Regions from separate parts of the Comamonas sp. A7-5 genome, predicted to be linked through region 2. Evidence: riboswitches for the same ligand, from Rfam matches in the RefSeq annotation. Region 2 holds a riboswitch; the other holds the start of a gene.
The links. A riboswitch is a leader RNA that binds a small molecule or an ion and turns the genes downstream of it on or off. The one in region 2 is predicted to bind glycine.

Region 1 (15,584 bases), on a different contig from region 2:
CGCGGCCAGGTCGCCAATGGTTTCTATGCCCAGGCTCTTGAGCTTGGCATCGGCCTTGGGTCCTATGCCGTTGACCTTGCGGCAGGCCAGCGGCCAGATCCGGCTTTGCAGATCTTCGGGCTGGACGACGGAGATGCCGTTGGGCTTGTTGAACTCGCTGGCCATCTTGGCCAGCAGCTTGTTGGGCGCCACGCCCACCGAGCAGGTCAGGCCCGTGGCGTCGAAGATGGATTTCTGGATCAGCCGGGCCAGCACGCGTCCGCCTTCACGCTGGCCGCCGGGCACGTCGGTGAAGTCGATGTAGACCTCGTCCACGCCGCGGTTCTCCATCAGCGGAGCAATCGACACGATGATCTCTTTGAAGGCCCGGGAAAAGCGCCTGTACTCGGTAAAGTCCACGGGCAGAAGAATCGCCTGCGGGCACAGCCTGGCGGCCTTCATCATGCCCATGGCCGAGCCCACGCCGAACTGCCGCGCCGGATAGGTGGCCGTGGTGATCACGCCGCGCCCTGTGTAATCGCGCAGCAGCGGAAAGTCCGCCACCGGGATCTCGGACAACGGCCGCCCCGCATGGCGCGCCAGCAGCTCCTCGTCAAAGCTGCGCCGCCCGCCGCCGATCACCACCGGCAGCCCCTTGAGCTGCGGGTAGCGCAGCAGCTCCACGGAGGCGTAGAACGCATCCATGTCCAGATGCGCGATGCGCCTGGGCCGGGAATCGGGGCTGGTGGGAAGATCGCTCACAGTGCCGATTTTGCCTGCGCTGGCAAGAGACGGCAGCCATGCATTAAACAAGCACACATGCACCTGAAAACAGCAAGCAGCGGCATGACCTCATGCCCTGCATCCTTCCCCCCTCCCGCACAGAGAAGAGGAAGACTCAAACCGCCTCAGGACGAAACCTTGCCCTGCTTGATGTCTTCGAGCTCGTCAAAGCGCATATCGGCATAGCTGACCCAGGTCTTGCGCTTGACCAGCCAGTAACCCAGCCAGAACAGCAGGAACAGCGGAATGCCCAGATAGGTCGAGACCACGCCGCCCCAATCGATGCGATCTTCCAGGAAGGCCTGGTAGTTCTGGCCCAGCGTCACCACCAGACACAGCACAAAGGCAAAGATGGGACCGAAGGGGAAGGCGCCGGCCTTGTAGGGCAGCAGGCCCACATCGTGGCCGTGCATGACATAGCCGCGACGGAAGCGGTAGTGGCTGACGGCAATGCCCAGCCAGACGATGAACTCCGTCATGCCGGCCAGATTCAGCAGCCAGATATAGACGGCCTGCGGGCTGTAGAGCGAGGAAAACAGACACAGGCTGGCGACCAGCGTGCTGCCGATCAAGGCCACCAGCGGCACGCCGTTCTGGGTCAGCCGGGAGAAGATGCGCGGCGCATTGCCCTCGGTCGCCATGTTGTAGAGCATGCGCGTGGCCGCATACATGCCGGAGTTGCCGGCCGACAGCACCGAGGTCAGGATCACCGCATTCATCACCGTGGCCGCCGACAGCAGGCCCGCGTGCTGGAACACCAGCGTGAACGGACTCACCGCGATATCGGCCACATCGGTACGCAGCAGCTGCGGATCGGTATAGGGAATCAGAAAGCCGATGACGACAATGGCCAGCACATAGAACAGCAGGATGCGCCAGAACACCTGACGAATCGCACGCGGCACGTTCTCGCGCGGATTCTCGGATTCGCCTGCCGCAACGCCCACCAGCTCCGTGCCCTGGAAGGAATAGGCCACGATCATGGCCACGCCCACAAAGGTCGCGAAATTGCCGACGAATGGCGCATCGCCCGTGGTCCAGTTCTCGAAACCGGGTACATGGCCGTTGCTGATGATGCCGAACAGAATCAGCACGCCGGTGATCAGAAAGGCCACCACGGCCAGCACCTTGATCAGCGCGAACCAGTACTCGGCCTCGGCAAAGCCGCGCGCGGAAAACGCGTTCAGCCCCACCATCAGCAGCAGGAACAGGCCGCTCCAGATGATGCCTGGCACATCGGGAAACCAGTAGGCCATGACCAGTTGCGAGGCCACCAGGTCCACCGCCACCACCACAGCCCAGCTGAACCAGAAGTTCCAGCCCAGCGCAAAGCCGAAGCCTCGATCCACATAGCGCGAGGCATAGGTAGAGAAAGAGCCGGCCACAGGCATGAAGGCGGCCAGCTCGCCCAGGCTGGTCATGATGTAGTACACCATGATGCCGATGAGCAGATAGGTGAGCACGGCACCACCAGGGCCGATCTGGGCGATGGCCGAGCCGGAGGCCACGAACAGGCCCGTTCCGATGGCGCCGCCAATGGCAATCATGCTCAGGTGGCGCTGCTTGAGCACCCGGTGCAAGCGGGGCTGGTTATCGTCACCATCACCAGTCGGCGCGAGCTGCTGGCTTGAGTTGGGTTGGGACATAAATGTCTTGTTGTAATGGTTTGCGCCCATCCGGACAAAACACCCAACCATCCCGCAGGCGCTGCGACAGGCAACGCAAAAAGGCGACCATGACGGTCGCGGGCAACAAGGACAAAGGAACGAAGCCATGACAGCAGAACGCCATGGCGGATAGGCCAGTTGCATCCTGAATCGGCAGCCACCCCAGTCGGGCGCTTCAATGGCAAAGCGGTGATATCGCCGGGCCCATTGACAGGCAAAGACGATATTTTGCCCAAATCCACCGCAGGCCATGACCCGCTGTGCCAATGCAGGGGCTGACTCTGGGGCTGCTCAGGTGTACTTGACAGAGCTTACTGCTATGAATTTAGAAGCACACTGTGCTTTAATAAATTCATTTTCATAGACAAATAATCCATATTTCATTGAAGGATAAGCGGCAATCGCTATCAAATAGCGTGAACCCGACATGAGCAGCCATGGCTGGGCCCTGGCGCAGAAGTCTAGAAAACCCGTATATCCAGGCACCGCCGTTCTTCCTACATTTGCCCACAGGCTCTCAGCCCGGTGATGCCGAGAGAGACTGCAGCGCAAACTTGGCGTATGCAGCGCCGAAGGAGCAACCGCCCCGGAAACTCTCAGGCCAAAGGATCGGCATCGCTTTCACACACTCTGAAGAATGTCCGGACGTCATCGTCCGCCGGGCATACCGAAGGAGCAAGCGAGCAGCGCCGCAAGGCCCTGCCTCGTGAATCTCTCAGGTCCAGAACAGAGGGGGCGTCCGCTGCGCATGTTGCGCACGGGCTCCACCCTTGACGTTTCTGGAATCTGAATCATGAAGACAATCGCCGTCATCGGCGGTGGCATCACTGGCGTGACCACCGCCTACGCCCTCGCACGCCGCGGATTTTCCGTCACCCTGTTCGAGAAACAGCGCTATGCCGCCATGGAAACCTCGTTCGCCAATGGCGGCCAGCTCTCGGCCTCGAACGCCGAGGTCTGGACCCATTGGTCCACCATCGTCAAGGGCCTCAAGTGGATGCTCAAGAGCGATGCTCCACTGCTGCTCAACCCCAGGCCCAGCTGGCACAAGATTTCCTGGTTCTGCCAGTTTCTCGCTGCCATCCCCCATTACGAGAAAAACACCGTGGAAACCGCCAGGCTGGCGATTGCGGCACGCGAGCACCTGTTTGACTGGGCGGCCAGCGAAGGCATTGACTTCGATCTGAAGCAAAAAGGCATCTTGCATATCTACCGCGACCGAGCAGGCTTTGAACATGCGGGCAAGGTTTCCCGGTTGCTGGCCAAAGGCGGCCTGGAGCGCCGCGCCGTGACACCGCAGGAGATGCGCTCCATAGAGCCGACCCTCTCCGGAACCTTCTATGGCGGCTACTTCACCGAGAGCGACTCCACGGGAGACATCCACAAGTTCACCAGCGGCCTGGCTGCCGCCTGCGAACGACTGGGCGTGCAATGCCGCTACGGCCAGGAAATCGTGTCGGTGAACAGCAACGGCAAGCAGGCCAGCGTGACCGTGCGCCAGGGCCTGGAAACCGAGACCTCGACTTTCGACGCCATGGTGGTCTGCGCAGGCACGGCCAGCCGCGCCCTGGCCGCCCAGCTGGGCGACAGCGTCAACATCTATCCGGTCAAGGGCTATTCCATCACGGTCAATCTGCCGGACGAAGCCAGCCGCGCCGCAGCCCCTGTGGTGAGTCTGCTGGACGACGAGACCAAGCTGGTCACCAGCCGCCTCGGCGACGATCGCTTCCGAGTTGCCGGTACGGCGGAGTTCAACGGCTTCAACAAGGACATCCGCGCCGACCGCATCCGTCCACTCATCGAATGGGTGCAGCAATGCTTCCCCGGCGTCAGCACGCGCAGCGTCGTGCCCTGGGCGGGCCTGCGCCCCATGATGCCGGACATGCTGCCGCGCGTGGGCCCTGGCAACAAGCCCTGCGTGTTCTACAACACCGGCCACGGCCATCTGGGCTGGACCTTGTCCGCCGTCACCGCCGACATGGTCGGCGACCTCGTGCTGCAGTCCATGGGCAGCGCCAGCAGACAGCCCCGACCGGCCACGCTGAGCACCGCCAGCGCCTGACCACGACCTGAAAACCTCATCAACAAGCCAGACACGGTAGCCGCAGCGCCCCGTGAGGGGCAGCTGTTGCCGTGTGAATGGCAAAACGGAGACATACAACATGAGTCGAAATCATCCAAGCGCAGCCGGGGAGTCGCTGCAGCAGACAGGGGAGCTGGAGCGCGGCCTCAAGGACCGGCACATCCAGCTGATCGCCCTGGGCGGCGCCATTGGCGTGGGCCTGTTCCTGGGCTCGGCCAAGGCAATCCACAAGGCTGGTCCGCTGCTGCTGGTCAGCTACGCCATCGCGGGGCTGGCCATCTTCTTCATCATGCGGGCACTGGGCGAGTTGCTGGTGCACCGCCCGGTGGCCGGCTCTTTTGCCACCTATGCCGAAACCTATGTCAGCCCCTGGGCCGGGTTCGTCACCGGCTGGACCTACTGGTTCACCTGGGTGGTGACAGGCATGGCGGAGCTCACGGCCATAGGCATCTACACCCACTACTGGTTTCCGGCCATTCCGCAATGGGTTCCGGCGCTCGCCACGCTGGCCGTGCTGCTGGGCGTGAATCTGATTGCGGTCAAGGTCTTCGGCGAGCTGGAATTCTGGTTCGCGCTGATCAAGGTCGTGACCATTGTTGCCACGCTGGTTCTGGGTGTGGCCATCATCACCACGGGCTGGGGACCGCTGGGCCAGACGGCAAGCTTCACCAATCTCTGGTCGCATGGCGGCTTTGCGCCCGTGGGCATGGTGGGCGTGGTCTTCACCTTGCAGATAGCCTGCTTTGCCTATTCCGGCGTGGAGCTGATAGGCGTGACAGCCGGTGAAGCCGAGTCCCCCGAGAAAGTGCTGCCCCGTGCCACCAACAGCATCGTCTACCGCATTCTGATCTTCTATATCGGCGCCCTGATCGTCATCATGTCGCTGGTGCCCTGGAACGAACTCAGCCCCGACATGAGCCCCTTCGTCCATGTCTTCGACAAGCTGGGCATTCCTGCCGCAGCCGGCATCATCAACTTCGTGGTCATCACCGCCGCCGCCTCTTCGTGCAACAGCGGCATCTTCAGCACGGGCCGCATGCTCTACACGCTGGCGCAATTCAAACAGGCGCCCGCCAGGCTGGGCCGGGTCAATGCGCGCCATGTGCCTGCGGCCGGCCTTGTGCTGTCGGCGGCATTCATGCTGCTTGGCGTGGTGCTGAACTATCTGGTGCCCGAGGAGGCCTTCATCTACGTGACCAGCATTGCCACCATCGGCGCCGTGTGGACCTGGGGCATCATCGTCTTTGCCCATCTGCGCTATCGCCGCGCCGTCAGGCTGGGGCGTGCTGCTGCCGTGGCCTACCGCATGCCCGGCGCGCCGTTCACCAACTGGTTTGTGCTGGCCTTTCTGGCCGTGGTGCTGGTCTGCCTGTCGCTGGATGCCAGCACCCGCGTGGCGCTGTATATCGCGCCCCTGTGGTTTGCGCTGCTGACGATCGGCTACCGGCTCTACGCGGTCAAGCCCGAGCAGCGCCAACGCCTGGCGCAAGCGCAGCAGCAAGCCGCCTGAGGCGCAGCACAGCCGCGGTAGCATGCTATTGATTTAGAAGCTTCTTGCGCTTTTTCATAGTTCATTTCAAATGACTTTTAGCTTTGAAAATGAGACTAAACAAGCGCAGGAAGCTCTTGAAATCAGAGCTGCAGACAGATCAGCACCAGGCCCAGCATCATCAGCGCCATGCCCAGCTTTTCCGTCAATGAGAGCTTCTCGCTGAACACCTTGCGCGAGACGATATAGCTGAACACCACCTCCACCATGCCCAGGGTGCGCACGGCGGCCGCCCCCTGCATGGCATAGGCGGTGAACCAGGCCAGCGAGGCTGCAGCGCCCATGCTGCCGGCCAGCAGCGAGATGCGCCAGGCCTTGAAGATGGGGCGCAGGCCCTGTTCATGGGTTCTGGCAATCCAGGCGCTCATGACGACGGACTGCATGGCCTGCGCGATCAGCACGCCCCAGGCCCCCGACAACCAGGGCGAGCTCACTCCCAGTGTTGCGATCTCGACCGCGCCGCCGCGAAAGCCCACCGTGGCCAGCGCAAAACAGGCGCCGCAGATCAGCCCGTAGACCGAGGATTTGCTGGTCCAGGCCGAGAGCGTGAACAGTTGCCCGCGCGGCGGCAGCGACAGCATCAACACGCCCACCGTGGCCAGCACCATGGCCAGCAGCGCCAGCCGGGTCGGCAGCTCATGCAGGAACATGGCGGCAAACAGGGCCACCTGCAGGACCTCGGTCTTGGACAGCGTGACCGCCACGGCAAAGTTGCGTTCCTTCATGGCCATGAGCAAGGCAGCCGTGGCCGCAACCTGAAAGAAGGCACCAAGCGCGATCCAGCCCAGATACGCGGCGCTGAACTTCGGCAGCACCTGGGACGGATCGCCCAGACCATACAGCGCCAGCAGATAGATGGCAGCAAACGGCAAGCCATAGAGAAAGCGCACCAGCGTGGCTGGCAAGGTGCCGACCTGCGCCGTCAGCGAGCGCTGGGCCGTGTTGCGCACCGTCTGCGCCGCCGCCGCAAACAGCACCACTCCCACCCACAAATATTCCATTCCTATGCCCGGCATGAGACGCTTTCTTTTCTGTTAGCGCGCCAGCATAGCGCCGGCTGCCGGACGGTGCTGACGCGATTCGTGCAGTCCACCCGCTCAAGCCAAGGCGACGTGAAGCACGAACGGCTTCCGTTCTGATGACGAAGTCTCCACCCCGGAAAAATAACCTCAAATCCAGACCATTGCTGCGTCTTTAGCTACAATTTCTGCTGGGTGCCCGCCGCACGAGGTGGCGATGGCAGGTGAATGTTCATGCGCAGGTCGGGCCGCCAGCGCACCAGTCGTTTGCAGTGCAGACGGCACCAGCAGGCATTGCCTCAGGTGCCGCACGCCTTCAGCGTACGACTCAGACACCTACCGACACATGGACCCACAAACACTTGTGCAGGCCCCTGCGCCTTTTGCATCCCAAAATTCCCCCCGTGTTTCCGCACTGCAATCCGCGACCGAGCGCGTGCAGGCACAAATCTCGCACCTGCTGCATATCGAATCCTTTGCCGGCATGGTGCTCATGCTGGCCGCTGCGGCAGCCCTGATCTGGGCCAACTCCGGCGCGGCGCAAAGCTACTTTGCACTGTGGCATGCCCCCGTCGCGCTGACGCTTGGCCCATGGAGCTTCAGCACCGATCTGCATTTCATCGTCAACGATGTGCTGATGACGGTGTTCTTTCTGGTCGTGGGCATGGAGATCCGGCGCGAGCTGCACAACGGCGCGCTGGCCAGCCTGCGCCAGGCCAGTCTGCCGCTAATCGCTGCCATCGGCGGCGTGGCCGTGCCCGCACTCATCTACGTGGCCCTGGCGGGCAACGACAGGACGCTGCTCAACGGCTGGGCAATTCCGACGGCGACCGACATCGCGTTTGCCGTGGGCGTGCTGGCCCTGCTGGGCCGCAATATCCCGGGTGCACTGCGTATCTTCCTGCTGGCCCTGGCCATCATCGACGACATCGTGGCCGTGCTCATCATCGCCTTCTTCTACTCCGGCGGCCTGCAGGCCATGGGCTTTGTGGTTGCCGCAGCCGGCGTGCTGCTGGTGCTGCTGTTCAACCGCATGGGCATTGCCGCCGCGCCCCTGTATGTGCTGCCCGGAGCCATTCTCTGGTTCGGTCTGCTCAAGACCGGCGCTCATCCCACCCTGGCAGGTGTGGTGCTGGGTCTGATGACGCCTGTATTTGTACGCCCCGCTTCCATGCCGCTGCTGATCACGGCACAGACGGCCATGCGCAGGGCCGGCGAGCAGATGCTGAGCGGCCGGCCCGATCCGCAGCACCTGCTGCAGGAGTTGCGCACTGCCCAGCTCGCACAGCGCGACCTGCTGCCGCCTGCTCTGCGCCTGCCCATGATTCTTCATCCATGGGTGGCTTTTTGCATCATGCCCATCTTTGCGCTGGCCAATGCCGGTGTGCAGTTCTCGGGCATAGACCTGAGCGCAGCCGCACCGCAGACCACGGCCATGGCCGTGCTGGTGGCCCTGGTGCTGGGCAAGCCCCTGGGGGTCTTCATCTGCACCTGGCTGGCCGTCAAGAGCGGGCTGTGCAGCCTGCCCGAGGGCCTGAACTGGCGCGGTGTGCTGCTGGTGGGCCTGCTGGCCGGCATAGGTTTTACCATGTCCATCTTTGTCGGCGGTCTGGCCTTTGCGGATGCGAGCCTGCTGGGCGCGGCCAAGCTGGGCATTCTGGCCGGCTCGGCCATGGCAGCCTTGCTGGGGCTTGGTTATGGATTTGCCATGCGCAAGCGTTTCGAGCAGCCCTGAACGCCACGACACACCGCCGGAAAATCAAAAAGGTCAGTCCTGCAAAGGACTGACCTTTTTTCATGCCGCAGAACAATCAGCTCTGCTCGAAAGGTTTCGGGTAAGTGCCGGGCAACAGAATTTCTTTGCCGACCTGGTTGATATTGGTGTGCCCGCAGAAGGCCATGGTGGTATCGAGCTCCTTGTGAATGATCTGCAGCGCCTTGCTCACGCCGGCCTGGCCATAAGCACCCAGACCATAGAGGAAGCTGCGACCTATCATCGTGCCCTGCGCACCCAGTGCGCGGGCCTTGAGCACGTCCTGACCGCTGCGAATGCCGCCATCCATCCAGACTTCGATGTCCTTGCCCGCAGCCTCTGCAATCGATGGCAAGGCTGCAATCGAAGAAGGCGCGCCGTCAAGCTGACGGCCGCCATGGTTGCTGACCACCAGCGCGTCAGCACCGCTTTGTGCAGCCAGACGCGCATCTTCGGCATCCATCACACCCTTGAGAATGATCTTGCCGCCCCAGAGCTTCTTGATCCATTCCACATCGCTCCAGTTCAGTGACGGATCGAACTGATCTGCCGTCCAGGACGACAGCGAGGACACATCGCCCACACCATCCACATGGCCGACGATATTGCCGAAGCTGCGGCGCTTGGTACCCAGCATTCCCAGGCACCAGTGCGGCTTGGTCGCCAGATTGATGAGGTTTGCCAGCGTGGGCTTGGGCGGGGTGGACAGGCCGTTCTTGATGTCCTTGTGGCGCTGCCCAAGGATTTGCAGGTCCAGCGTCACCACCAGCGCCGAGCAGTTGGCCGCCTTGGCACGATTGATCAGGCGCTCCATGAAGGCCTTGTCGCGCATCACATAGAGCTGAAACCAGAACGGATGGCGATCGGTGTGCTCGGCTATGTCCTCCAGCGAACAGATGCTCATGGTGGACAGCGTGAACGGCACGCCAAAGGCCTTGGCGGCCTTGGCTCCAAGAATCTCGCCATCGGCATGCTGCATGCCGGTCAGGCCCGTGGGCGCAATCGCCACCGGCATGGCGACCTCCTCGCCGATCATGGTGGTGCGCGTGCTACGCCCTTCCATGTTCACGGCCACACGCTGACGCAGCTTGATGGTCTGGAACTCGTCTTCGTTGGCCCGATAGGTGCCCTGGGTGTAAGAGCCCGAATCGGCGTAGTCATAGAACATGCGCGGCACACGACGCTTGGCCACCACGCGCAGGTCTTCGATACAGGTGATTTTGGAAAGATCGCTCACGACTTCTAGCCTTGTAATTGGAGTTGAACCCGATGGTAGCCCTCATCGCCGTCATCGGCAGTTCACTATGGTTTGAAGTGATTTATGCCGGTTTTGAAATTTTCTTCAGCGAGGGAAAATCAAGGGCAAATGCTAGGTATGCAAGCCTATTCGCACAGCCACCATCCTTGTCCGCACAACAAACAGGAGACAAAAGAGATGGTTTGGCAACAGGTCTACGACCCTCTATCGAATATGTGGCTGTCCACATTGCTTGCGGCCATTCCGGTCGTGGTGATGCTGGTGGGCCTGGGCTTTCTACACATGAAGGCCCACCTGGCCGCAGGCGCGGGCCTGATTGCAGCGCTGCTGATTGCAGTCTTTGTCTACAACATGCCCGGCGAAATGGCGGGGCGTGCAGCCTTGTTCGGCGGCTTCACCGGCCTGCTGCCCATTGGCTGGATTGTGCTGAACATCATCTTCCTGCATCAGCTGACCGAGCAGAACGGCAGCTTCAAGGTGCTGCAGGACTCACTTTCCGGGATCACCGAAGACCGCCGCATCCAGTTGCTGCTGATTGCCTTTTCTTTCGGTGCCTTTTTCGAGGGCGCTGCCGGCTTCGGGACACCCGTGGCCGTGACGGCAGCCATCCTGATCGGCCTAGGCTTTTCTCCACTGGCGGCATCCGGTCTGTCACTGATCGCCAATACCGCACCCGTGGCCTTTGGCGCCCTGGGCACGCCCGTCATCACGCTGGCCAAGGTCCATGGCTACGATCTGATGGAAGTGACCGCCATGATCGGCCGCCAGCTGCCTTTCTTCTCGGTGCTGGTGCCGTTCTGGCTGATCTGGGCCTTTGCCGGTCGCAAGGGCATGATGGAGATCTGGCCCGCGATTCTGGTCACCGGCCTGTCGTTTGCCATTCCCCAGTATCTGGTCTCCAACTTCATCGGCCCAGAGCTGGTGGACATCATCGCGGCCATTGTTTCCATGGCCAGCCTGATCCTGTTCCTGCGCGTCTGGCAGCCCAAGAAGATCTGGACCTCGGCCTCGCTGCGCGGCAAGGATATCAGCGCCTCCGAAGTCAAGCCGCCACAGCCTGTGGCCAAGCACAGCAAGAGCGCGCTGATCGCCGCCTGGACACCCTGGATCATTCTCTCGGTGTTTGTCTTCATCTGGGGCCTGCCGCCGGTCAAGGCCTGGCTCAACAGCCTGTTTGCCCCCGCCTTCCCCATGACGGGCCTGCACAATCTGATCGAGAAAATGCCGCCCGTGGTGCCCCAGCCGACCAAGGAGGGTGCGGTCTACACGCTGAACCTGCTGTCTGCCACCGGAACCGCCATTCTGTTCTCGGCCATCGTCAGCGCCTTCGTCATGAAGTACAACCCGGTGACCATAGTGCGCACCTTCTTCAAGACCACCTGGCTGGTGCGCTACTCGCTGCTGACCATCGTGCTGATGCTGGCCCTGGGCACGCTGACACGCTACTCGGGCACAGACACCACCCTGGGCCTGGCCTTTGCCAACACAGGTGTGTTCTACCCCTTCTTCGGCACGCTGATGGGCTGGCTGGGCGTGGCGCTCACAGGCTCGGACACGGCATCCAACGTGCTGTTCGGCGGCATGCAGAAGGTCGCCGCCGACCAACTGGGCCTGTCCCCCAACCTCATGGGCGCCGCCAACAGCTCGGGCGGCGTGATGGGCAAGATGATCGACGCGCAATCCATCGTCGTGGCTTCGACCGCCACACGCTGGTTCAACCGCGAGGGCGACATCCTGCGCTACGTATTCTTCCACTCCATCGCCCTGGCCTGCCTGATGGGCCTGTTCGTCACCATGCAGGCCTATGTCTGGCCGTTCAAGCTGATGGTGAACTGAGCCCCCGAGCCGCTTTGCGGCTTGCCCTGACGGGACACCCTAAAGGGCCACACTGGCCCTTGCTCGGCATCTCTGGCCTGGGCCGCGGCAGTTTTCCACCGCGCATGTCCCTTTTCTCAACCCACCAGGTGGGCCCCCAGCAGCCGCAGCGCCTTCGGGCCTGCGGCTTTTTTGCGCCGTTTGCAGGGGATCAGCGTAACACCAATCCGCAAATTGGTATTACCAATCAATTGCTCAAAACAAGGGAAAACCACTAATTCATGACCAAAACCCCATTTCTATAATTCACCAAACCCGAAATCGCCACACATTGGTCATACCAATTTAGCAAGCGAAGCCGAACAAGACTGCATGACAGCGTCCGGCGCAGGGCGGCATGGTTGTTTAAAGAATTGACGGGGAAGCTTCTGGACGCTCAGGAGGGTTGCCCTCCCCGCATAAATCCAGGAGATCAAGGCAATGCAAGAAATCTGGTCGCAGAACTACGACCCCGCAGGCAATGTGTGGGTGTCGGCGCTGGTGGCGCTGATACCCATCATCTTTTTCTTTCTCGCGCTGACCAAGCTGCGCCTCAAGGGCTATGTGGCGGGCACCATCACGGTGGCGCTGTCCCTGGCCGTGGCGCTGCTCTTCTATCGCATGCCCGTGGCCAATGCGCTGGCAGCAGGCGTCTACGGCTTCTTCTACGGCCTGTGGCCGATTGCCTGGATCATTGTCGCGGCAGTCTTTCTCTACAAGGTCTCGGTCAAGACCGGACAGTTCGACATCATCCGCTCGTCGATTCTCTCGGTCACAGAAGACCAGCGCCTGCAGCTCATCCTGGTGGGCTTTTGCTTCGGTGCCTTCCTTGAGGGAGCCGCCGGCTTCGGCGCCCCCGTGGCCATCACGGCGGCGCTGCTGGTGGGCCTGGGTTTCAGGCCTCTGTATGCAGCCGGCCTGTGCCTGATCGGCAATACCGCCCCCGTGGCCTTCGGCGCCATGGGCATTCCCGTCATCGTGGCCGGTCAGGTCTCGGGCGTCGATGTCATGGCCATCAGCCAGATGGCCGGCCGCCAGTTGCCGTTCATGACCATCATCGTGCTGTTCTGGCTCATGGCCATCATGGACGGCTGGCGCGGCGTGAAGGAAACCTGGCCTGCGGTGCTGGTGGGCGGCGGCAGCTTTGCACTCGGACAGTTTCTGACGGCCAACTACATCGGCCCCGAACTGCCGGACATCACCTCGGCCATCTTCGCCCTGGTGACACTGACCACTTTCCTCAAGTTCTGGCAGCCCAAGCGCATCTTCCGCTTCGACACCGAGCCGGGCACAGCAAAGATCCAGACGACAGCCCCTGCCAAACTGACGACCGGCATGGTGATCAAGGCCTGGTCGCCCTTCATCATCCTCACGGCCATGGTGACCATCTGGAGCCTCAAGCCCTTCAAGGCGCTGTTCGCCTCGGGCGGTGCACTGTCCGGCACGGTCTTCAGCATTCCCGTGCCCATGCTGCACAATCTGGTGCAGAAAATGGCTCCCGTCGTCGCCGCGCCCACGCCCTATGGCGCGGTCTATTCCTTCAACTGGCTGTCGGCCACTGGAACCGCGATCCTGATCGCCGCCGTGCTCGCCATTCTTTTGCTGCGCCTCAAGCCAGCCGTGGCAGTCCAGACCCTGGGCGAGACCTTCAAGGAACTGGCCCTGCCCATCTACTCCATCGGCATGGTGCTGGCCTTTGCCTTCATCGCCAACTACTCCGGCCTGTCCACCACGCTGGCCATGGCGCTGGCCCATACGGGCAAGGCCTTTGCGTTCTTCTCGCCCTTCCTGGGCTGGGTCGGCGTGTTCCTCACGGGATCCGACACCTCGGCCAATGCGCTGTTCGGCGCCCTGCAGGCCACGACGGCCGCCCAGCTGGGGCTGCCCGAGGTTCTGGCCGTGACGGCCAACACCACTGGCGGTGTGACCGGCAAGATGATCTCGCCCCAGTCCATCGCCATTGCCTGCGCGGCCGTGGGCCTGGCCGGCAAGGAATCGGACCTGTTCCGCTTCACTGTCAAGCACAGCCTGGCCTTCCTGGTGCTGATCGGCATCATCTGCACGCTGCAGGCTTATGTGTTTCCGTGGATGATTCCCACCACCTGAAACTCCTGCCCGACCCCATGCCCGCCATCCGCCTGTCCGACCGCGTTGCCCAGCAGCTGCTGGAGCTGATCCAGAGCACCCAGCTCCAGAGCGGCGCAAAGCTGCCGACCGAGCGGGCGCTGGCCGAGCAGTTGGGGGTCTCGCGCACGGCGCTGCGCGAGGCCATACAGAAGCTGGCCAGCCGCGGCGTGCTCGAAAGCCGCGTGGGCGCCGGCACCTTTGTCGGCTCGCGCGTGCCGCTGTGGCACGAGCAGGCCGTCGCACCGCTGGAATCCTTGCTGCGCGACGACCCCCAGTATCGCTACGACGTGCTGGAAGCACGCCAGGCGCTGGAGCTCAGCACCGCCTGGTATGCGGCCCAGCGTGCCACCGACAAGGACAGGGACCGCATCCGCCGCTGCTTCGACGACATGCTGCGCCACCAGCAGGCGCGCGATGCCGCCAGCGCGGCCCGCTCCGATGCGCAGTTCCATCTGGCAATTGCCGAGGCTTCGCACAACGCCGTGCTGGTGCAGCTCATGGGCAGCCTCTTCGAGCTGGTGCTTGGCACCGTGGCCCAGAACCGGCGCCTGATGTTCGTGCATGATGATCTCTCGACGCTGGAGCATCTGACTGCGCAGCACCGCAATCTCATGCAGGCCATTGTCGACGGCGAGCCGGAGCAGGCCAGAAGCGCTATCGGCCAGCACCTGGCCTATGTTCACGAAAAGCTGTCCGAGTCGGATGCCGAGGCGGCCCGACGCAAGCGGCTGGATCGTTTCTCCTCTTCCTCCGCCATTTTTTCATGATCATCTCCTCTACCACCGACTACCGCGCGGCTGCGCAAAAGCGCCTGCCGCCCTTTCTATTCCACTACCTCGACGGCGGTGCCTATGCCGAGAAGACGCTGGCCCGCAATGTCGACGACCTGGCCGACGTGGCCCTGCGCCAGCGCGTGCTCAAGGACATGAGCCAGCTGGACACCAGCATCGAGCTGTTCGGCGAGAAGTTCTCGATTCCCGTGGCGCTGGCTCCCGTGGGGCTGACCGGAATGTTCGCCCGCCGTGGCGAAGTGCAGGCCGCCATGGCCGCTGATAAAAAGGGCATCCCCTTCACCATGTCCAGCGTCTCGGTCTGCCCCATCGAGGAAGTCGCGCCCAGGCTGGGCCGCCCGATGTGGTTCCAGCTCTATGTGCTCAAGGACCGGGGCTTCATGAAGAACGCGCTGGAGCGAGCCCAGGCCGCCGGCGTCTCCACCCTGGTCTTCACCGTGGACATGCCCGTGCCTGGCGCCCGCTACCGCGATGCGCATTCGGGCATGAGCGGCCCCAACGCCGCCATGCGCCGCTACCTGCAGGCCGTGACCCATCCGCACTGGGCCGTGGACGTGGGCCTGATGGGGCGCCCGCACACGCTGGGCAATATCTCCACCTACAAGGGCCAGAACGTCTCGCTTGAAGACTATATGGGCTATCTGGGCGCGAACTTCGACCCCTCGATCTCATGGTCGGACCTGGAGTGGATCCGTGACTTCTGGAAGGGTCCCATGCTCAT
Region 2 (15,584 bases):
ATATTTGCTGCGTGCCATGGTGTTCAGCCATTGCTGGCAGGCCAGGGCAAGCAGGGCTTGCTGTTGCAGATCGGCATCGATGCTGCCTGTGATCTTGAGCTGACCAAAGGCGGTGGCCACGTGTGCACGGCAGACCGAGCGCAGATAGATCTGGTTCATGTCATCGCTGGCCAGCCACTGGGCCTTGGCCGCATCGTCATGAGCGAGCATGCCCTCGGGCACGGGCAGATCCCAGTTGCTCAGTTGCTGCTGCAAAAAGCGCAGGGCCTTGGCGTTGCCGCCTGTTTGCTCCTGGTACCACTCTTGAAGAGCGGCCAGTGTGTCGCTGCCATCATCGCTGCCGAAGGGGCTGAAGTCGTCACCGCCGTCGTAATAGAAGTCCTGGGCTGCGATGCGCGCAAAGGTCGGGTGGCTGGTCTCGCGGGCGAGACCGACGTCCGGATCGTCAAAATACAGAATGGTGCTCATGGCTGCATGCAAAAACGGCCTTCGCAATGCGAGGGCCGTTGATACGCTTAGTTGTCCTTGGCGAAGTCGTTGTAGGCGGTCTCTTCCATCAGAGCTTCGAGCTCGCCCACATTGCTCATCTTGACCTTGAAAAACCAGCCTGCGGCCAGTGGGTCGCTGTTGGCGAGCGACGGGTCATCGCGCAGGGCTTCGTTGACTTCGACGATCTCGCCGGTCACGGGCATGTAGACATCGGCAGCGGCCTTGACGGATTCGACCACGCCAGCCACGTCGCCGGCCTTGAAGGTGGAGCCCACGGCAGGCAGGTCCACAAACACCACATCGCCCAGCGCATCCTGTGCGTGTACGGTGATGCCGACGATGGCGGCATTGGTGTCAGCGGCGTTGATCCATTCGTGTTCTTTGGAATACTTGATGCTCATGGAAAGCTCCAGATGGGGGATTCAGGGGAATCGGGTGTTGTTTGAGAAAGGTCCAGTTCGCACTTTAGCGGTGTTCTGGCAGCTGTTTGGCAAACTGGCCCGTCTCATGCGCGGCGGCAGACCTAGCCGCGGTAGTAGCGGGTGGGGACGAAGGGCGTGGCGACCACCTTCATGGGCACGGGCTTGCCGCGCACCATGGCGAAGATTTCCGTATCGATGGCGGCATAGTCGGGCTCGACATAGGCCAGTGCCACGGGCTGGTTGAGCGTGGGGCTGAGCAGGCCGCTGGTGATGTGGCCGATATGCTGTCCGTCCATGTTTTCCAGCACGGCGGGCTCGCGCACGGGAATGCGTTCCAGCGCGATCAGGCCCACGCGCTTGCGGCGCAGAGACTGAGGGTTCTGCAATTGCTCCAGCACGATGGCCGCACCGGGAAAACCGCCTTCGCGCTCGCCGCCGGTGCGGCGTACTTTCTGCATGGCCCAGTTCAGCGCAGCTTCCACCGGGGTGGTGCTGGTGTCTATGTCGTTGCCGTACAGGCAAAGTCCGGCTTCTAGGCGCAGCGAGTTGCGCGCGCCCAGACCGATGGGGGCTACCTCGGGCTGTGCCAGCAGAGCTTCGGCAAAGGCTTCGGCAGCTTCGCCGGGCAGGGAGATTTCAAAGCCGTCCTCGCCCGTATAGCCGCTGCGCGTGATGTAGAGCGCATGGCCTTGCCAGTCGAAGTAATTGCCGGTCATGAAGACCAGTTGCGTCACACCGGGAATCAGACGCGAGAGGGCAGTGACGGCTTGCGGGCCTTGCAGGGCCAGCAGGGCGCGATCGGGCAGTGGGACGACCTCGCAGTGGCTACCGATGCGGTTCTGGATATGAGCGATATCGGCCTCTTTGCAGGCACCGTTGACGATGAGGAACAGATCATCGCCGCGGTTGACGAACATCAGGTCGTCGAGAATTCCGCCTTGTTCATCGAGCAGCAGGCCGTAGCGCTGCTTGTGCAGGCCCAGGTCCATGATATCGACGGGCATCAGCGATTCGAGCGCGGCGGCGGCATCGGGGCCGCGCAACAGCAACTGGCCCATGTGCGAGACATCGAACAGGCCGGCGGCCTTGCGCGTGTGCAGATGCTCGGCCATCAGGCCTTGAGGGTATTGCACGGGCATGGCGTAGCCGGCAAACGGCACCATGCGGGCACCCAGTTTCTGGTGCAGTGCAAACAGCGGTGTGGAACGCAGATCGGAAGAGGTGTCAGCAGCAGTCACAGGCAAGCGCTCCGGTGGTCAAACCAAAATGAGTGGCCATGCATGGCGGGGCCATGCGTGGCGGGCTTGCCCTGCTGTCCGCTTTACCTGAGAGATTCACTGCACGCATTGCATCGGGCAGTTTGCTCCTTCGGTGGATGCCGGCGCACATACGAAATGACGGCCTGCATCTCTCTCCAGCAAGGGACGCTGCAGGTTTGCACACCTTGCAGCGCTTGTCAGTCCTTTTGCCTGAGCGTTTTGACACCGGGTTGGGGGTCTGCGCCTTCGGCGGTGCGAGGCAGCTTCAAGCTGCAGGCACTCTCTCCTGACCTTGGCGATTCTAGCGGTGGGCAAGGGGCTTGCACCACCGAATCGGATGGACTCTGGGGTTTTCGAGCACAGATCGCTGGAATTGAGCTTGCGGTCTCACTGCGGTTCTGTGTTCATGGCGGGCGTACGAGGAACATCGATCTCCTGGCGCGGAAACACCAGTTGGTAGGGCTGCTCGAAGCAGGACGTCACGGACTGGCCCTGGCGCATGCCGGGCTTGAACTTCCAGCGTTCGAGCGAGCGCATGATGGACTTCACGATGCGGGGATCGGTATCGGCGGGCTGGTAGGCCACACGGCCGAGTTCGCCCTGGGCCGTGACTTCCAGGCGGAAGACCACCGTGGTCTCCAGCCCGTTCGGAAACCAGTGGGCGCTGATGAAAGGCGTGGTGTGGCGGCGTGGCTGCGGTTGCCGATCGAGCTGGGCGGGGGGTGTGCAGTCTGCCTTGATCCAGGCAGGCCATTCCATGCTCTGTGGCCGCCTGTGCTGCGTGTCCAGTGGCGGAGCCGGCGTCGGCCCAGGCTGCCCGGAAACTGTGCTCGGGATGCCGGCACTCGGCGGCTGCTTGGGCTGGCTGCCATCGGAGAGGTGGGAGCAGGCTCCGAGCAGCAAGGCGGTCAGAGACGCGGCGCAGGCGGCGGCAAGGTGTGAGGTGCGCGAAATGTCCATGAGGACATTGTCGGCCATGCGGGCCGTACCTTCAGGGTTGCGCGGGGCGCAGATCCAGTCCCTTGCTGTCGGCCTCGGCGCAGGCGCGCCACCAGGCCGAGCCCGCATGCGGAGCGTTCAGGTCCAGGCGCTCGCCCATCATGGGCGTGGCGATCTCTATGCCGTGCTGCCTGCCCAGGCTCAGGATCTGCTCGAAGGGGTCCCACCAGGCATGCATGGCGAGGTTGAAAGTGCCGTTGTGTATGGGCAGCAGCCACTGGCCGCCGAGATCCCGGTGTGCCTGCACGGTCTGTGCCGGATGCATATGGACATAGGGCCAGTGGGCGTCATAGGCGCCGGTCTCCATCAACGTGACATTGAAAGGGCCGAAGTGCCTGCCGATTTCGGCAAAACCGTCGAAGTAGCCGCCATCGCCGCTGAAGAAGACGCGCAGCGGCCTGCCGGCCTGGCGGTCTTCTATGGTCCAGGAAGCCCAGAGCGTACGGTTGCCGTCGCGCAGGCTGCGCCCCGAGAAATGCTGGGCCGGCGTGGCAGTGAAACGCAGGCCGTCGACCTCGCTGCCCTGCCACCAGTCATGCTGCACGATCTTGTCGGTCGGCACGCCCCAGGCCACCAGTCTGTCTCCCACTCCCAAGGGGCAGAGAAAAATGCCCGCCTTGGGCGCGAGCACGCGAATGGTGGCGCGGTCCAGATGGTCGTAGTGGTCATGAGAGAGCAGCACTCCGCGCAAGGCAGGCAACTTGTCCAGGGTGATCGGCGGGGCATGAAAGCGCTTGGGGCCGGCAAACGATAGCGGCGAGGCGCGCTCGGAAAACACCGGGTCCGTCAGCCACCAGCCGCCGCGCAGCTTTATCAGCAGTGTCGAATGGCCCAGGCGATACAGGCTGCGTTCGGGCGCGAGGTTCAACTCGGTCGTGCTCAGCGGCAAAACGGGCAGCGCCTGGCCCGGCTGGGAATCGGCCGGTTTGTTGAAGAAGAACTTCCATAGCGTCCCGGCATCGGGCTTGGGGCTGTTGGCCGGACGCGGATGCGTGTTGCGAAAACGCCCGCCCGAATACTGGGGCGAGTCCTCGTAGTTGGTGATGGAGGTGGAGAGACTTGGTTTGCGAAACAAGATCGGGCGCCTTAGTAAGACATTGGCCGCAGTTTGGGATGGTTTGCAGCGCTGCAAGAGCCGGCTTGCAAGAGGCCGTAACACAGGCACGGCCATTCAGCTGCTTTCTCGGGGCGGATGCGACACTCGCTGTCCGAGGAGCAAATACACATGAATCCCATGGTTCACAATTTGGAGAGCATGCTGGCGGCCGGCAAGGACGGTGCGCTGCTGCGCTATACCCTGGGCAAGGCCTATGCCGACGACGAGCAGATGGCCGTGGCGCGCGAGCATCTGCGCAAGGCCACGGCACTGGATGCCGAATACTCCGTTGCCTGGAAGCAGCTGGGCAAGGTGGAGCTGGCGCTGGGCGATGCGCAGGCGGCGCGAGCCGCCTGGCAGCAAGGGCTGAGCTGCGCCCAGGCCAAGGGCGATGCCCAGGTCGTCAAGGAGTTGCAGGTGTTTTTGCGGCGCCTGGACAAGCAGGCTGATGGCGCTTAGGAGCTATCAAAAAAATAGCTGATAACGCTTGTGATTCAAGCGTTATCAGCCAATTTATTCTGAAGTTAATCAGTGTGCGCCGGCGGCCGCGTCGGAGGCTCCTGCGGCAGAGGCCGGGCGCTTGGTGAACCAGATCAGCACGATCAGGCTCAGGAACAGAAAGGACGACGCCAGAAAGATGTCGTCGGCGGCCCGCGTGAAGGCCTGCTGATCGATCAGCCGGTTGATCTGGGCATAGGCCTGCTCGGCACTCATGCCTGCGGCCTGCAGGATTCTGACCGTGCTGGCAAACGTGCCCTGGCCCTGCACCAGCAGTTCGGTCAGATGCGCATGGTGCATGGAAGCCCGGCTTTCCCAGAGCGTGGTGGCAATCGAGGTGCCCATGGCGCCGGCCGTGATCCGCACGAAGTTGGACAGACCTGCGGCGGCAGGAATGCGATCCGGCGTCAGTCCGCTCAGCGTGATGGTGGTCAGCGGAATGAAGAAGAAGGCCATGGCGCCGCCCTGGATCAGCGTGGGAATCAGGATGTGGGCGAAGTCGGTCTCCACGGTGAACTTCGAGCGCATCCACAGCACCATGGCAAACACGATGAAGGCAATCGTGGCCATTTTGCGCGGATCCCAGACACCGACCTTGCGGCCCACCATGGGCGTGAGCAGGATGGCCAGCAGGCCCACCGGCGCCAGGGCCAGGCCGGCGGAGGTGGAGGTGTAGCCCATCCATTGCTGCAGCCACAGCGGCAGCAGCACCACATTGCCGAAGAACAGACCATAGGCGATGGACAGCGCGATCGAGCCGGCCGCAAAGTTGCGCCTCTTGAACAGGCGCAGATCGACGACGGGATGGGCGTCGGTCAGCTCCCAGACCACGAACACGGCAAAAGCCACGACAGCGATCACCGCAAAGGCGATGATTTCATTGGAGGCGAACCAGTCGAGTTCCTTGCCCTTGTCCAGCATCAGCTGCAGCGCCGCCACCCAGAGCACGAGCAGGGACAGGCCCACGGTGTCGATAGGCAGCTTGCGCGTGGGCGTTTCGCGGTGGCGGTAGATGCTCCAGGTCATCAGGGCCGAGAGCAGGCCCACGGGCACGTTGATGTAGAAGATCCAGGGCCAGGAAATATTGTCCGTGATCCAGCCGCCCAGCAGCGGTCCCACCACGGGCGCGACCAGGGTCGTCACGCCCCAGAGTGAAAGCGCCACACCGGCCTTGGCGGGCGGATAGCTGGACAGCAGCAGGGTCTGCGACAGCGGAATCATGGGGCCGGCCACGGCGCCTTGCAGCACGCGGAACAGTACCAGCATCTCCAGCGAGGAGGCAAAGCCGCAGAGCCAGGAGGTCAGTACGAACAGCAGCACGCTCATGGTGAACAGGCGCACGGCGCCAAAGCGCTGGGTGAGCCAGCCCGTCAGCGGCACGGAGATGGCATTGGCCACGCCGAAGCTGGTGATGACCCAGGTGCCCTGGCTGGGGCTGACGCCCACATCGCCGGAGATAGCCGGAATGGCCACGTTGGCGATGGACGAGTCCAGCACGTTCATGAAGGTGGCCAGCGATAGTGCCAGCGTGCCCAGGGCGAGCTGCGCGCCCTTGAGCGGGGCTATGGCTGGCGGCATGGGGCGGGCCGCCGGAGCCGGTGGCGAGGCGCCCGCTCCGGGATTGGCAGAAGTCGAGGAAGTCATGGCTGATTCCGCGTCTTACTGCGCAGGCTGGGCAGCGGGTTGGGCGGGCACGGCCGGGGCCGGGGCGGGCAGATAGGCCAGCTGGGTCAGCGCAGGCAGCTTGTCGCCCGCGATGATGTGCTGGATGCGCTGCTCGGCCTGGGCCAGGCTGCCGTCATAGACGGTGGTCTGGGCCACGGGCTCGCTGCGCGGCGTGCTGGCCAGGGCCTGGCCGTCCTTGTCGCGGATATCGACCTTCACGTCCATGGACAGGCCTACACGCAGCGGGTGCTGCTTGAGCGCTTCGGGCTCCAGGCTGATGCGCACGGGAACGCGCTGCACCACCTTGATCCAGTTGCCGGTGGCGTTCTGCGCGGGCAGCAGCGCAAACGCCGCACCCGTGCCCGCACCCAGGCCCACGACCTTGCCTTCGTACGTGGTCTTGTCGCCGTAGACGTCGGCGGTCAGCTCCACCTTCTGGCCCATGCGCAGATCGGCCAGCTGGCTTTCCTTGAAGTTGGCATCCACCCAGAGCTTGTGCAGATCGACCACGGTCAGCAACGGCGAGCCGGCGGCCACGCGCTGGCCCAGTTGCACGCCGCGCTTGGCCACAAAGCCGTCCACGGGCGCGATCAGCCGCGTGCGCTGCAGGGCCAGATAGGCCTCGCGCACCTTGGCTGCGGCCGCCATGACGGCCGGGAAGTCCTCGGCCGTCGTGCCCTTGGTCTGGGCTTCGGCGGCCGTCAGCTGGGCCTTGGCAGCACGCACGGCGGCTTCTGCGGCCGCCACGGCGTTGCTGGCAGCCGTGGCCAGGGCCTTGGCATGGTCAAACTCTTCCTTGCCCACGGCACCGGTGGCCGTGAGCGGGCGGCGGCGCGCCACATCGTCGTTGGCCTTGGCGGCATCGGCCTTGAGGCGCAGCAGATCGGCTTCACGCTGGGCCACCTGGGCGGCCAGCGGGGCGTTGTTGGCATACAGGGTGCGGGTCTGGCGCGCAGTCTGGGCCAGCTGCGACTCGGCCTGGGCCAGCTGCACCAGATAGTCGGCAGGGTCCAGCTGCACCAGCAACTGGCCGGCCCGGACATAGTCGGTATCGTCGGCACCGATGCTGATCACGGTGCCGCCGACCTGGGGCGTGATCTGCACCACGTTGCCGGCCACATAGGCGTTGTCCGTGGTCTGGTAGTTGCGGGCCACCATCCAGTGCCAGCCGCCCCAGGCGATGGCGGCCACGGCGACAGCGGCCGCCACGATGGTCAGGCCCTTGCGGCGGCCCGCAGGGTTGGCGCTGGGCGTAGCTGCCGCAGGAGCTTGGGGAGCGTTCTGAGTAGGCTTGGTGTCGGTCATGATGTTGGCGCTTTGTTATCTGTGAAGCGGTTTTGCGCTATTGAAAAAGAGGAGCTGCTAGCGCTTGTCAATAAAAGAATTGAGTGTGTTTTTGCCTTGAATTCAATGGCAGGAGAGCGATAGCAGCTATTGATTTTGTTGAGCCCGATGTTTATTGCAGGGCAACAGCCGGGGTGTCGTCGCTCCAGCCGCCACCCAGGGCTGCGGCCAGGGCCACACGGGTGTCGAGCTCGCGCGCCTGCAGGTCCACGGCCAGACGGCGCTGGTTGATGAGCTGGGTTTCGGTGTTGAGCACGGTGATCTGGCTGCCCAGGCCGGCCTGATAGCGCTGCACGGCAAAGTCATAGGCCCGCTCGGCCTTGGACAGCGACTCGGTTTGCAGCTGCTGCTGGCGCTGCAGCGATTGCACGGAGGCAATGGCGTCGCCCGCCTGTTTGACGGCATCGAGCACGGCGCCGTTGTACTGGGCGATGGCGGTGTCGAGATCGGCCTGTTTGCCGCGCAACTGGGCGCGCAGGCGCTTGCCGTCGAAGATAGGCAGGCGCAGCGCAGGCGTGATGCCCATCTGGCGCGAGCTGCCCTGCAGCAGCTTGTCCAGACCCAGCGCGTTCAGGCCCACAAAGGCGGTCAGATTCACATCGGGGTAGAAGTCGGCCCTGGCGGATTCAATGCCTTGCGTGGCCGCTTCCACGCGCCAGCGCGCGGCAACCACATCGGGGCGGCGGCCCAGCAGATCCGCGCCCAGTGCCTGTGGCACGGGCTGGATGCGCAGCACCGACAGTCTGGGCGAGAGCGCATTTTGCGCATCGGGCGCCTGGGCGCAGAGCACGGCAATCGTGCGGCGCGCCAGCGTGATCTGCTCGCCAAGCATCTCGATCTGGGTTTGGGCATCGGGCATGCCGGCCTGGGCCTGGGTCAGCTCCACCTGGCTGTCCAGGCCCGCTCGGGTGCGCTGCTCGCTCAGACTCAGCAATGACTGGCGCTGGCCCAGCGTGCGCTCTGCCACTTCCTTCTGGGCAATCAGCCTGGCCAGGGCGATATAGCTGCGTGCCACCTGTGCGGCCAGCTGGTTGGCGGCAGCAGCGCTGTCGGCCTTGGCGGCGCGCGCCTGGCCCAGCGCGGCCTGCAGGTCCGCGCCATGCTTGCCGAAGAAGTCGGGCGACCAGGACAGACCGGCCTGCAGATTGCCGCTGTTGTAGATATTGCCCGCGATGGGGGCGGGAATCATGCCGTTGGCCGTGTAGCGCTGGCGTGTGGCGTCGGCACTCAGCGTTCCGCGCACATCGCTGGCCGTGCTGCTGGCCGTGGCCAGGGCTGCGGCTTTTTCAAAGCGGGCGTTGCTGGCGGCCAGGCTGGGGCTGCCGGCCAGGGCCTGATCGATGAGCTGATTGAGCTGGGCATCGCCCAGACCTGTCCACCATTGGGAGGAGGCGAGTGCCGTGGCGTCCGCAGCGCTGAGGCTGGCGGAGTCGTTCAGGCCGACATCGGCCGAGCCCAGTCGTGCCAGCGGCTGGTGCGCCGGCCCTTGCGAGGCACAGCCTGCCAGCGCGAGCACGGCGGCCAGTGCTGCGGTTGCCAGCAGCGAACGGCCGGCGGCGCACTCGGTGGCGGGTTTGCGTGAAGGTCTAGATGTCATGGAAAAGTGCCAGTGGTTTTTATTGAAATAGGGCGGTGAAAAAAGTAGGCAGCAGGCCAGCCTAGTCCCCGGGGTCGCGGCCTGCCTCGTTCGTTTGGATGGGGGGCTTGCCTGGCTCCTGGGTCAGGGCCTCTCGCAGCGCATCGCCGTTGACCAGCATGCGCTGCAGCATGGACAGCATCAGCGTGCATTCGCTGTGGCTGAAGCCGCGCAAATGGCCGTTGAGCACCTTGGTCAGAACCTTGGGCACCTGGGTGGCGACGCTGCGTCCCTCCTCGGTGAGCACCAGGTGCACCACGCGTCGGTCGGTGGTGGAGCGCTCGCGGCGCAGCAGCCCCTTGGCCTCGATGCGGTCCAGCGCGCGCGTCACCGAAGCCGGGTCCATGCCCAGGTCCTTGGCCAGCGTGCTGCTATTGGTGTCGGCGCAGATCAGCAGCTTGTACAGCGGCAGCCATTGCACATAGGTCAGTCCTTGCTCGGCCAGCTGGGCGTCGGCCAGCTGCAGGATGGAGCTGAGCACGCGCCGCATGAGAAAGCCAATGCTTTTGTCCGGCGCGTAGACCCCTGCCTGATAGAAGAAGCTGGATTCGTCCTGCGGGTCGATGATGGGGTCGGTCTGGTTTTGCAATGGCGCCACCAATATTTGCTTGGTCAATGATTGAGTCGGCAATTATTGTGCAGTTGCAAAAAAATGTCAGCAAGGTTTTGAATGGAGCCGGACCTGCCTGCACAGTCTCTGTTTTTGTTGCTATGAAAACAAAAGCAGTTTGCGCATTGTTGGTATGCGCCAGAGCCTTGTCGGAGTCATAAAAAAAAGCCCGGCCATGAAGACCGGGCTTGCTGAAGGCTGCTTCAGGCTCAGAGCGGCACGCGCAGCACGACCACGATCACCAGGCCCAGGGCCAGATTGAAGGAGACCCATTTGCGGATGCTCTCCAGCGCCTTGCCGCCTGCAGGCCAGTCCTTGAGCTGCACGGCCGCATCCAGGCGCTTGAACAGCGCAAAGCGGATATGACCGAACACGGCCATCATCACCAGGCCCAGAATGCTCATCACAATCCAGTTGACCGGCATATTGAACTGGCCGCCGGCCTGGGCGGCCATGGCGTGAATGCTGCCTATCATGCCGATGCCGGTCGCCAGCACGACGACCACCAGCACGAGGACCCAGGCAAAAAAGCGCTGCAGCACGCCATGCATCAGCGTCACGCGCTCGGGTGGCTGCAGTCCCTGGACGGCAGGACGCAGAAAGAAATGTGCGAAGAACATGCCGCCTACCCAGATGATGATGGCCAGAAGGTGCAGAAGTTTGAACAGAATGAAAAGCATGGTTTGTGGGGCTTGATTGGGGAGACATCGCAAGCCTAACGGAGATCGTCCTACGGGTGGAACACACAGGCCGAAATAGCAGGACTTTCGCTTTGCCCAGGTCTGATTAGACTTGGCTGTAATCCACAACAGCCAGCAATGGCGCAGGAGTCCTTATGTCAGAACAAGCCACCGTCGTCGCCTTCAAGCAGTCTTCCGGGCGGGTTGCCTTGCGCACCGACAACGGCCGCTTTGTGCTGGCCGAGCAGACCGATTCCAGCGCGCTGCTTGAAGGACAGAGTCTGAACGGCAATATGAGCGAGTTCGGCCCGGAGGTCTGGAGCGATGACAGCGGGCAAAATCATTACGAAGTCTTTGTGCTGGGCTGGGATCTGTCGCAGGAAGCGGTCGAGCTGGAGATGTGATGTGTTGATCCTGAAAAAACAGCTGCCAGCGCTTGATTGACAGGCGCTGGCAGCTTTTTCTTTTTGGATTTTCCTGGAGCCGGGGCTTTCACCCCGGCGCGCCCTGTTATTTCTTCAGGTCGAAGCGGTCCAGTTCCATGACCTTGACCCAGGCAGCAACGAAGTCCCGGTAGAACTTCTGCTCGTTGCCCTTTTCGGCATAGACCTCGGCCACGGCACGCAGAATGGCGTTGGAGCCGAAGACCAGATCCACGCGGGTGCCGGTCCACTTCTTGGCGCCGCTCTTGCGGTCCACGCCTTCGTAGTTGCCATCCTCAAGGGGCTGCCACTGTGTGCCCATGTCCAGCAGGTTGACGAAGAAGTCGTTCGTCAGCTTGCCCGGAGTCTGGGTCAGCACGCCGTGGTTGCCGGCGGTGTTGATGTTGATGGCGCGCAGGCCGCCGATCAGCACGGTCATCTCGGGGGCCGTGAGCGTCAGCAACTGGGCCTTGTCGATCAGCAGGGCTTCGGCAGGTGCCGGGAAACGTCCTTGCAGGTGGTTGCGGAAGCCGTCGGCCTTGGGCTCCAGCGGCGCGAAGGATTCGGCATCGGTCTGCTCGTCGCTGGCGTCGCCGCGACCGGGAGTGAAGGGCACGTTGATCTTCACACCCGCGTCTGCAGCCGCTTTTTCAACGCCCGCGCTGCCGGCCAGCACGATCAGATCGGCCAGCGAGATGCGCTTGTCGCCCTCGGCAGCCTTGTTGAATTCGCGCTGGATTTCCTCGAGCTTGCCCAGTACCTTGGCCAGTTGCGCAGGGTTGTTGGCGGCCCAGTCCTTTTGCGGAGCCAGTCGGATGCGGGCACCGTTGGCACCGCCGCGCTTGTCCGAACCGCGGAAGGTGGAGGCCGAGGCCCAGGCCGTGGCCACCAGCTCCTGCACCGACAGGCCCGATGCCAGCAGTCTGGCCTTGAGGGCGGCCACATCGGCGTCGTTGACCAGTTCATGCTTGGCGGCGGGGATGGGGTCTTGCCAGATCAGCTCTTCCCGGGGGACTTCTGGGCCCAGATAGCGTGCACGCGGGCCCATGTCGCGGTGGGTCAGCTTGAACCAGGCGCGGGCAAAGGCTTCGGCAAAAGCCTGCGGGTTTTCGAGGAAGCGGCGCGAGATCTTCTCGTAGGCCGGGTCCATGCGCAGCGACAGGTCGGTGGTCAGCATGGTGGGCTTTTTGTTGGGGCCGCCATGCGCGTCGGGGATGACATCGCCAGCGTCCTTGGCAACCCACTGAATGGCACCCGCAGGGCTTTTTTCCTGCACCCATTCATACTTGAACAGGTTCTCGAAGAAGAAGTTGCTCCACTGTGCAGGAGTCTGGGTCCAGGTCACTTCCAGGCCCGAGGTGATGGCATCGCCGGCCTTGCCGGACTTGTAGCTGCTGGCCCAGCCCAGGCCTTGGGCTTCCAGGCCGGCGGCTTCGGGTTCGGCACCCACATGGCTGGCGGGGCCCGCACCATGGGTCTTGCCGAAGGTGTGGCCACCGGCGATCAGCGCCACGGTTTCCTCGTCATCCATGGCCATGCGGGCAAAGGTGTCGCGGATGTCATGCGCGGCCGAGAGGGGGTCGCCATTGCCGTCCGGGCCTTCGGGGTTGACATAGATCAGACCCATCTGCACGGCGGCCAGCGGGTTCTCGAGGTCGCGCTCGCCGCTGTAGCGGCTGTGCGGGTTCTGGGTGGGGGCCAGCCATTCCTTCTCTGCACCCCAGTACACGTCCTGATCGGGTTCCCAGGTGTCCACGCGACCGCCACCGAAGCCGAAGGTGCGAAAGCCCATGGTTTCCAGTGCGACGTTGCCGCACAGCATCATCAGGTCGCCCCAGGAAATCTGGTTGCCGTACTTTTGCTTGATCGGCCACAGCAGGCGGCGCGACTTGTCGATGTTGACGTTGTCGGGCCAGCTGTTGAGCGGGGCAAAGCGCTGCTGGGCGCGACCGGCGCCGCCGCGACCGTCCTGAATGCGATAGGTGCCGGCGGCGTGCCAGGCCATGCGGATGAACTGAGGGCCGTAGTGGCCGAAGTCTGCAGGCCACCAGTCCTGCGAGTCGGTCATCAGGGCACGCAGGTCGCGTTTGACGGCTTCATAGTCCAGCTTCTGGAAAGCCTGGGCGTAGTTGAAGTTTTCACCCAAGGGGTTGCTTTTGGCGGAGTGCTGGCTCAGCAAATCCACACGCAGCTGATTGGGCCACCAGTCCTTGTTGCTGGTGGCGTTGCCTGCGGCGGCGGTTTCGCTGTTCTGTCCTTGGTGGAAGGGGCACTTGGATTCAGTAGTCATGGGGCTCTCCGTTTCAACGATCCGACAGGTCGGTAGGTCCAGGAAACAGATATCAATCAATGATTGATATCAATCAATTCAACTCAATAGCTATTTGCGATTGGTTGAGATGAATTATCGGTGCGCGGCTGGCCTGAAGGGCGTGTTGTGCTATTGAAATTACTAAGCAGCGCCATAGGAAGAAATATGGGTCGAGTCTTGAGCCGACGCAAAGTCGGGTTCAGATACTTCGCAAAGTGACTGAGACTGTGACTTTTTGAGCGTATGCGAGCCTGCCTGTTTACACAAGCATGAGCCATCAAATCAGGTCGTTGACCTACCTGGCATCAGCTGTGGCAGCGGCTCAGCCGGCTACCAGCTTGTGCACTAGATCGGCTGCGGTGGAGGCGCCGTATTTGCGCATCAGCCGGGCGCGGTAGATTTCCACGGTGCGATGACTGATGGCCAGTGCCTTGCCGATTTCCTTGCTGGTCATGCCTTCGAGAAGACGCGCAGCGACTTCGCGTTCGCGGCCCGTGAGCTCGGCCTTGACGGGGCGATGGGCCGAGAGGTCCTCAAAGCTCCAGATGCCCGAGGCATGGGGATCGTTTCGGTCCAGCGTGCGGCCGCTGACATGACACCAGAACACCTCGCCATTGGCGCGCTTCATGATGCGGTTGTCGGAATAGATGCCTGTGGTGTTGAGAATCGGGGCAATGCGCGCGCCCAGGCGCTCGTATTCATCAACGCTGGGGTATAGCACCTGGAAGGTCTGTCCTATGAGTACTTCGCGCGATGCATGGAACATTTCACACAATTGCCGATTACAGTCAATCATGATGCGGTTGCGCGAGATGACGAGACCTACAGGGGCGGCGTCGAACGCCAGCCGGTAATCCACAACCATGGTACTGCTCTTTACGAAAAACTACTTACTCAAGTACGTAGTATCGTAGCGCATCCAATTTCAAGGAGACATGTGTGAAAAAGCTCTACCCATCCGCAGAAGCGGCGCTGCAGGGCGTGGTGTCCGACGGGCAATTGCTGGCCGTTGGCGGCTTCGGCCTGTGCGGCATTCCCGAGGCCCTGATCGATGCGGTTTGCGCCAGCGGCGTCAAGAACCTCACGGTGGCATCCAACAACGCCGGCGTGGACGGCTTTGGTCTGGGCAAGCTGCTGGACACTCGCCAGGTCAAGAAGATGATCTCCAGCTATGTGGGCGAGAACAAGGAGTTCGAGCGCCAGTACCTGGCCGGTGAGCTGGAGCTGGAATTCACGCCTCAGGGCACGCTGGCCGAGAAGATGCGTGCCGGCGGCGCCGGTATTCCCGCCTTCTTCACCAAGACCGGTGTGGGCACGCTGGTGGCCGAGGGCAAGGAATTGCGCGAATTCGATGGCGAGACCTATGTGATGGAGCACGCCATCGTGGCCGATGTGTCCCTGGTCAAGGCCTGGCGCGCGGACAAGAGCGGCAATCTGCAGTTCCGCCTGACGGCGCGCAACTTCAACCCTGCGGCAGCCACCTGTGGCAAGGTCTGCGTGGTGGAGGTCGAGGAATTGGTGGAAGTGGGCGAGATCGCTCCCGACGACATCCATCTGCCCGGCATCTATGTGCACCGCATCGTGCACAACGCCAATCCCGAAAAGCGCATCGAAAAGCGCACCGTGCGCGAAGCCTGAAATATGGCGGATACGTCCTATTCGCCCGAGGCTGCCGCCCAGGCCGACATACCGGTCTTTCGTGCGCTGGCTGCGCAGGAGCTGGAGCAACTGGAGCGCGAACGCTTGCTGGTGTGCCAGGTCGCGGCCCGTGAACTGGGGCTGAGCGATTGGAGCATGGACCGCTCTGGCCTGGCGCAGCTGCAGCAGTTGCTCGATCGTGGCCTGGTGTTGGCCGACAACCTGCTGCTGGCCCGAGGATTGGGTGTGGTGCTGGGGGACGCGCTGAGCTGCGAAATGGACGATATGGACTGGCATATGGTGAGCGACGACTGGGGAACCGACCCCGTTGTGCGCTACCGCGAAACCAGCATCCAGGTGGGGGCTCGCGACATGGTCCTCAAACGGCTCGAAGACGGCCAGAGCGTCGATCTGCTGCACTTGCTCGATGGTGTGATGGCGCACCTGCAGCCCATGATCGACTCCGGCGACTACCAATAACGTCAATCAAGATTTATTCAGGAGGCTCTTATGCC

Region 1: it holds a riboswitch for glycine, as region 2 does, so the genes downstream of both, AAIL67_RS05525 (D-amino acid dehydrogenase) here and gcvT (glycine cleavage system aminomethyltransferase GcvT) in region 2, are expected to answer to the same signal.

Annotation. Positions count from the first base shown of each region.
Region 1 is NZ_JBCPWO010000002.1:553,504-569,087, reverse strand. It holds gene dinB (DNA polymerase IV) at 1-684, opposite strand, end outside; gene AAIL67_RS05530 (amino acid permease) at 888-2,408, opposite strand; glycine riboswitch at 2,952-3,051, shown strand; gene AAIL67_RS05525 (D-amino acid dehydrogenase) at 3,223-4,491, shown strand; gene AAIL67_RS05520 (amino acid permease) at 4,592-6,022, shown strand; gene AAIL67_RS05515 (DMT family transporter) at 6,145-7,077, opposite strand; gene nhaA (Na+/H+ antiporter NhaA) at 7,427-8,815, shown strand; gene AAIL67_RS05505 (alpha-hydroxy acid oxidase) at 8,892-10,070, opposite strand; gene AAIL67_RS05500 (L-lactate permease) at 10,269-11,927, shown strand; gene lldP (L-lactate permease) at 12,387-14,051, shown strand; gene lldR (transcriptional regulator LldR) at 14,069-14,839, shown strand; gene lldD (FMN-dependent L-lactate dehydrogenase LldD) at 14,836-15,584, shown strand, end outside.
Region 2 is NZ_JBCPWO010000001.1:50,783-66,366, reverse strand. It holds gene AAIL67_RS00295 (hypothetical protein) at 1-468, opposite strand, end outside; gene gcvH (glycine cleavage system protein GcvH) at 516-890, opposite strand; gene gcvT (glycine cleavage system aminomethyltransferase GcvT) at 1,013-2,149, opposite strand; glycine riboswitch at 2,214-2,339, opposite strand; glycine riboswitch at 2,359-2,469, opposite strand; gene AAIL67_RS00280 (hypothetical protein) at 2,558-3,148, opposite strand; gene AAIL67_RS00275 (MBL fold metallo-hydrolase) at 3,162-4,244, opposite strand; gene AAIL67_RS00270 (hypothetical protein) at 4,395-4,724, shown strand; gene AAIL67_RS00265 (DHA2 family efflux MFS transporter permease subunit) at 4,794-6,407, opposite strand; gene AAIL67_RS00260 (HlyD family efflux transporter periplasmic adaptor subunit) at 6,423-7,733, opposite strand; gene AAIL67_RS00255 (efflux transporter outer membrane subunit) at 7,885-9,369, opposite strand; gene AAIL67_RS00250 (MarR family winged helix-turn-helix transcriptional regulator) at 9,431-9,997, opposite strand; gene AAIL67_RS00245 (CopD family protein) at 10,228-10,698, opposite strand; gene AAIL67_RS00240 (hypothetical protein) at 10,854-11,102, shown strand; gene katG (catalase/peroxidase HPI) at 11,209-13,410, opposite strand; gene AAIL67_RS00230 (PAS and helix-turn-helix domain-containing protein) at 13,754-14,296, opposite strand; gene AAIL67_RS00225 (CoA transferase subunit A) at 14,371-15,069, shown strand; gene AAIL67_RS00220 (DUF3806 domain-containing protein) at 15,073-15,549, shown strand; gene AAIL67_RS00215 (3-oxoacid CoA-transferase subunit B) at 15,580-15,584, shown strand, end outside.